Regions from separate parts of the Streptomyces javensis genome, predicted to be linked through region 2. Evidence: predicted binding sites of a transcription regulator. Region 2 holds the regulator's gene; the other holds the start of a gene.

Region 1 (3,407 bases), on a different contig from region 2:
TGCGCACGGTGCCGCTGCCCAAGCGGCTCACGGGCGTCCTGGAGGCCGAGTCGGGCTTCAACGACGCCCCTGTGGTGATCCTGGTGGTCGCCTTCTCCAGCCAGGGCCCCATGGATTCCTGGTACTCCCTGATCGGCAAAATCGCCTTGGAGCTGGCGATCGGCGCGGTGATCGGCATCGCGGTCGGCTGGCTGGGCGCCTACGGCCTGCGGCATGTGGCGCTGCCCGCCTCGGGTCTGTACCCGATCGCGGTGATCGCCATCGCGGTGACCGCCTACGCGGGGGGTTCGCTGGCGCACGGGTCCGGCTTCCTCGCCGTCTACCTCGCCTCGCTCATCATGGGCAACGCACGGCTGCCGCACTGGCCGGCGACGCGCGGTTTCGCCGAGGGGCTGGGCTGGCTCGCCCAGATCGGGATGTTCGTCCTGCTGGGGCTGCTGGTCACCCCGCATGAACTGGGCGATGACATCCTGCCCGCCCTCGCGGTGGGGCTGGTGCTGACCGTGGTGGCCCGTCCGGTGTCGGTCCTGGTCAGCACGGCGCCGTTCCGGCTGCCCTGGCGGGAGAAGGCACTGCTGTCCTGGGCCGGGCTGCGCGGGGCGGTGCCGATCGTACTGGCGACCATCCCGGTGGTCAGCGACGTGCCCGACAGCCGCCGGATCTTCAACATCGTCTTCGTGCTGGTGATCGTCTACACCCTGGTCCAGGGGCCGACCCTGCCCTGGCTCGCCCCCCGGCTGCGGCTCGAGGAGCCCGAACCGGCCGACCTGGGCATCGAGTCGGCGCCACTGGAGCGGCTGCGCGGCCATCTGCTGTCGGTGTCGATCCCCCAGTCGTCCAAGATGCACGGCGTCGAGGTCGGCGAGTTGCGGCTGCCCCCGGGGGCCGCGGTCACCCTGGTGGTCCGGGACGAGAACAGCTTCGTACCACTGCCCTCGACGATGCTGCGGCGCGGCGACGAGCTGCTGGTGGTGGCCACGGACCCGGTGCGCGACGCGGCGGAGCGGCGGCTGCGGGCGGTGGGCCGGGGCGGCAAGCTGGCGGGCTGGCTGGGCACGGGAGCGGGTTGAGGCAGCTGTCGGAGGTCGCCTCGGGCGGTGTTTTCGATCACCGTATGTCTCGTGCCAGTGGACTGACGGACGGGAATACTGCACTATGGAGCGTCGTTAGCACTCATTGAGTGAGAGTGCCAGGAGGAAGAACGTGCCGACCTACCAGTACCAGTGCACCGAGTGCGGCGAGGGCCTCGAGGCGGTGCAGAAGTTCAGCGACGACGCGCTCACCGAGTGCCCCAGCTGCAAGGGACGCCTGAAGAAGGTGTTCTCGGCGGTCGGCATCGTGTTCAAGGGCTCCGGCTTCTACCGGAATGACAGCCGCTCCTCCTCCAGCAGCTCGAGCGGCGGCTCCAGCAAGCCGGCGGCGAAGAGCGACAGCTCCGGCTCGTCGTCCTCTTCGTCCTCGGACTCCTCTTCCTCGTCCTCCTCCTCGACGTCTTCGACGTCGACGTCGTCTTCGTCATCCTCGACGTCTTCGTCATCCTCGGCGTCGAGTTCGGCCGCCTGATCCGGCCGCCTGGTTCTTCGGCTTCACCGACACCCCGCCACCTCCCCCGGGAGGCGGCGGGATGTCGTTCGCGTGGGCGCGGATGGCTAGGGTGATCACATGGTCGAGACCAGCAGGCAAGCAGACATAGGGGTCATCGGGGGATCGGGGTTCTACACGTTCCTCGACGACGTGACCGAGATCACCGTGGAGACTCCCTATGGGGCGCCGAGCGACTCGCTCGTCCTCGGCGACATCGAGGGGCGCCGGGTCGCCTTCCTCCCGCGGCACGGCCGCAAGCACCACCTGCCGCCGCACCGCATCAACTACCGCGCCAACCTCTGGGCCCTGCGCTCGCTCGGGGTTCGGCAGGTCTTCGGCCCGTGCGCGGTCGGCGGGCTACAGCCGGAGTACGGACCTGGCACGCTGCTCGTCCCGGACCAGCTGGTGGACCGCACCAAGGGGCGCACGCAGACCTACTTCGACGGCGAGCAGCTGCCGGACGGCCGGATCCCGAATGTGGTGCACACCACTTTCGCCGACCCGTACTGCCCGGTGGGCCGGAAGGCGGCCGTGGACGCGGCGCGCGGACGCGGCTGGGAGCCGGTGGACGGCGGAACGATGTGCGTGATCGAGGGGCCGCGCTTCTCCACCCGCGCCGAATCGCGCTGGCATGCGGCGCAGGGCTGGTCGGTGGTCGGCATGACGGGCCACCCGGAGGCGGTGCTCGCCCGTGAACTGGGGCTCTGCTACACGTCGTTGACGCTGGTCACCGACCTGGACGCGGGGGTCGAGACCGGCGAGGGCGTCACCCACACCGAGGTGCTGAAGGTCTTCGGGGAGAACGTGGGCCGACTGCGCGAGGTGCTCTTCGACGCGGTGGGCAGGCTGCCGGAGACCTCCGACCGGGACTGCCTGTGCACCCACGCCCACGACGGCTGGGACCTGGGGATCGAGCTTCCGTAGCGGCGCGGGCGCAGTTGGACGGGGCATGAGGCAGCCGGACGCGGCGCGAGACCGTCGGACGGAGCGCGAAGCCGTCGGACGGGGCGCGAGACCGTCGGACGGGGCGGGTATCGCACGCTCGGGTGACCGAGTTATCCACAGCTCGCTGGCCGTCCACAGGCCCAAGCGGGATCGGGTGGGGGCGGGCATGGTGAGGGGGCCAGAAGCACCCGGACCCTCACGGCAGGCGGTGATGTGCCATGTCCCATCCGTCCCCCACTCTCGCGTTACCCCGCTCCGCTCCCCCGGCCCGTGCGGTGCCCCGCTTCGATCCGGTGCGCACCGGGCGCACCGGCGGATTCGGGCTGCGGCGGACCGTGCGGCGACGCCGCCGCGCGATGGCGGCCGGGCTGGCGCTGACGGCCGCAGCCCTCGCGGCCGCCGCACCGTCCGGCCGGGGGCACACGGACGCGGTGTCCTCCCGGGCGCCCGCGCCCGCGGGTGAGGAGCGGCGGGACGGCCCGCGCCCCGCCATGATCTCGGCGCCGGTCCGGATCGCCGACGCCGCGGCGGTACGGCTGCTGCACCCCGGCGACCGGGTGGATGTGCTGGCCACGCCGCTGCCGGACGCCGCACGGGCCCGGTCGTCCGGTACTACGGCGCGGGTGGTCGCGCGTGGTGTCCGGGTGGCCGAGGTGCCGGGTTCCCGTAACGCCCGCGCGACGGACGGCGAAGCCCACGGCGGCGCACCGGAGGCCGATGCGGACGCGAATGCGAGCGGCGACGGGGCGCTGGACAGCGGCGGCACTCTCGACGGCGCGGCGGATGGCGGCGGGGCGCTGGTGGTGCTGACGGTGCCGCGAGCGGACGCCACCACGCTGGCCGGGGCCGCGGCCGACTCCCGACTGGCGGTGGCACTA
Region 2 (3,407 bases):
CATGCCCTCCGCACCGGCTCACCACCGGATCAAGGGCGCCGCGGAGATCAGCGGCTCCGCGCGGGCCGTCTCCCGGCCCGGCGCGCCTACCGCCCGTTGAACGCGTCCTTCAACCGCGAGAACAACCCTTGCTGCCCCGGCTTGCCGCACTCCCCCGGGGGCCAACCCCCGTACCCCCGGCCGAAGCGCCTACCGCCCGTTGAACGCGTCCTTCAACCGCGAGAACAACCCTTGCTGCCCCGGCTTGAACTCGCCGGTCGGGCGCTCCTCGCCGCGCAGCTTGGACAGCCGCCGCAGCAGCTCCTCCTGCTCCGGGTCCAGCTTGGTCGGGGTGGTCACCTCGACGTGCACGATCAGGTCGCCCCGGCCGCCGCCCCGCAGATGGGTGACGCCGCGCTGGTGCAGCGGGACCGACTGGCCGGACTGGGTGCCGGGCCGGATGTCGATCTCCTCCAGGCCGTCCAGCGTCTCCAGCGGCACCTTGGTGCCGAGGGCCGCCGCAGTCATCGGGATCGTCACCGTGCAGTGCATGTCGTCACCGCGCCGCTGGAAGACGGGGTGCGGCACCTCGTGGATCTCCACGTACAGGTCGCCCGCCGGGCCGCCGCCCGGTCCGACCTCGCCCTCACCGGCCAGCTGGATCCTGGTGCCGTTGTCCACACCGGCGGGGATCTTCACCGTAAGGGTGCGCCGGGAGCGGATCCGGCCGTCGCCCGCGCACTCCGGGCACGGGGTCGGCACCACGGTGCCGAAGCCCTGGCACTGGGGGCACGGCCGCGAGGTCATGACCTGGCCCAGGAAGGACCGCGTCACCTGGGAGACCTCACCGCGACCACGGCACATGTCACAGGTCTGCGCCGAGGTGCCCGGCGCCGCGCCCTCGCCGCTGCACGTCGTGCAGACGACCGCGGTGTCGACCTGGATGTCCTTGGTGGTCCCGAACGCGGCCTCGCTCAGCTCCACGTCCAGCCGGATCATCGCGTCCTGACCGCGCCGGGTCCGGGAACGCGGACCGCGCTGCGAGGCGGTGCCGAAGAACGCGTCCATGATGTCGGAGAAGTTGCCGAAACCCGCGCCGAAGCCGCCGGCGCCACCGCCGCCGGGCCCCGCGTTCGGGTCCCCGCCCAGGTCGTAGACCTGCTTCTTCTGCGGGTCCGACAAGACCTCGTAAGCGGCGTTGATCTCCTTGAACCGCTCCTGGGTCTTCGGATCCGGGTTCACGTCCGGATGCAGCTCGCGGGCGAGCCGCCGGAATGCCTTCTTGATCTGGTCCTGCGAGGCATCACGAGGCACGCCCAGGACTGCGTAGTAGTCCGTCGCCACTTACGACTCCGCCAGGATCTGTCCGACGTAACGTGCCACTGCGCGTACCGCTCCCATCGTTCCGGGGTAGTCCATGCGGGTCGGTCCGACCACGCCGAGTTTGGCGACCGCCTCGTCGCCGGAACCGTAGCCGACCGCGACGACCGAGGTGGCAGTCAGCCCCTCGTGAGCATTCTCATGCCCGATCCGCACGGTCATACCCGAGTCCTTGGCCTCGCCCAGCAGCTTGAGGAGGACGACCTGCTCCTCGAGTGCCTCCAGAACGGGCCGGATCGTCAGGGGGAAATCATGCACGAAACGCGTGAGGTTCGCGGTGCCGCCGATCATCAGCCGCTCCTCGGTCTCCTCCACGAGCGTCTCGAGCAAGGTCGACAGTACGATCGAGACGGTCCCCCGGTCCTCCTGTTCGAAGGACTCCGGAAGATCCTGCACCAACTGCGGCACATCCGCGAAACGCCGCCCCACGACCCGGCTGTTGAGCCGGGCACGCAGATCGGCGAGCGAATCCTCGGTGACCGGGGTGGGGCAGTCGACCATGCGCTGCTCCACCCGCCCCGTGTCGGTGATCAACACCAGCATCACCCGGGCCGGGGCCAGCGGGAGCAGCTCCACATGGCGCACCGTCGAACGGGTCAGCGACGGATACTGCACCACCGCCACCTGCCGGGTCAGCTGCGCCAGCAGCCGGACCGTGCGCCCCACCACGTCGTCGAGGTCGACCGCACCGTCCAGGAAGTTCTGAATGGCCCGCCGCTCCGGGCTGGACAGTGGCTTGACTCCGGCCAGCTTGTCCACGAAGAGGCGATAGCCCTTGTCCGTGGGGATCCGCCCGGCGCTCGTATGCGGCTGGGCGATGAAGCCCTCGTCCTCCAGAGCGGCCATGTCATTACGCACCGTGGCCGGGGAGACCCCCAGCCGGTGCCGCTCGGTGAGCGCCTTGGAGCCGACCGGCTCCTCCGTCCCCACATAGTCCTGGACAATGGCACGCAGCACCTCGAGTCTGCGTTCGCTGAGCACCCCGCGCACCTCCAGTCCAGCGGTCTCATCAGGTCGTCCGTCTGGCACTCACCGGGCACGAGTGCCAAAGCCCCTCCGCCAGTGTACGGCGGGGTGCGGTGGCATGGGCAAGAGCCGCCGCTGGCAGCAACTCTCCCCCATCCCCGTTGAGCTAGCGTCGCGGTATGGAGACGTGTTGGGAAGAGGCGGGCTGGGAGCGGCTCGCGCCCGGTGTGGCCCGCCGTCGGATGCCGGAGTGGGACGAGACGGTCGGCGTGGTCGTCGGACGCACCGACATCCTCGTCGTGGACACCGGCGCGACCCTGCGCGCCGGGGCCGAGCTGCGCTCCGGGATCACCCGGCTGACCGGCCGCCGCCCCACCCGGATCGCGCTCACCCATCCGCACTTCGACCATGTCCTGGGCTCGGCCGCCTTCGCGGGCTGCGAGGTCTACGGAGCCACGGGCCTGGACGGGCTGCTGCGCCGCGAGCGGGAGGCGCTGCGCGAGGACGCCATCCGCCACGGGGTGGACCGGGACGCCGCCACCGAGGCGGTGGACCATCTGGTCTCCCCGCACCACCTGGTCTGCGGGGAGCTCAGCCTGGACCTCGGCGGCCGTACGGTGCTGCTGGCCAATGTGGGGCCCGGTCACACCGCCCATGACCTGGCCGTCCTGGTGCCCGGTCGGCCCGAGGTGGTCTTCTGCGGCGATCTGGTGGAGGAGTCCGGGACGCCCCAGGCCGGTCCCGACGCGATCCCCGGCCACTGGCCCGCCGCCCTCGACCGGCTGCTCGCCCTCGGCAGCGCGGACGCGCGGTACGTCCCGGGGCACGGCTCCGTGGTGGACGCCGCGTTCGTACGGGCCCAACGCGACGAACTGGCCGCCCGCTTCGGCGTGTCCGGCTGACCGTCGCTCCAGTCGCTCGTTCCAGTCACTCGCTCTAGTCGTTCGCCTAGGGCTGTCCGGCGGACCACGCGGGCAGGGGCTGGGGCGGTGTGGGGAACAACCCGCCGCAGGCATCAAGATCCGCCGGACACCCCTGGTCGTTCGGCCAGTTGTGCGCCTGCGGGAGCGGGTGGCCGGCGC

The links. The regulator HrcA, encoded in region 2, represses chaperone genes, less so after heat shock. The targets are predictions, from matches to a motif close to TTNGCACTCNGNNNNNCNGAGTGCNAA.
Region 1: the regulator HrcA is predicted to act here: its motif matches at 1,167-1,193, upstream of ABD329_RS13650 (FmdB family zinc ribbon protein).

What each region holds. Positions count from the first base shown of each region.
Region 1 is NZ_BAAAIF010000012.1:26,291-29,697, forward strand. Features, by position in the region: gene ABD329_RS13645 (potassium/proton antiporter) at 1-1,070, shown strand, start outside; gene ABD329_RS13650 (FmdB family zinc ribbon protein) at 1,204-1,563, shown strand; gene ABD329_RS13655 (S-methyl-5'-thioadenosine phosphorylase) at 1,663-2,508, shown strand; gene ABD329_RS13660 (RcpC/CpaB family pilus assembly protein) at 2,748-3,407, shown strand, end outside.
Region 2 is NZ_BAAAIF010000065.1:13,686-17,092, forward strand. Features, by position in the region: gene dnaJ (molecular chaperone DnaJ) at 190-1,323, opposite strand; gene hrcA (heat-inducible transcriptional repressor HrcA) at 1,324-2,340, opposite strand; gene ABD329_RS37560 (MBL fold metallo-hydrolase) at 2,505-3,227, shown strand.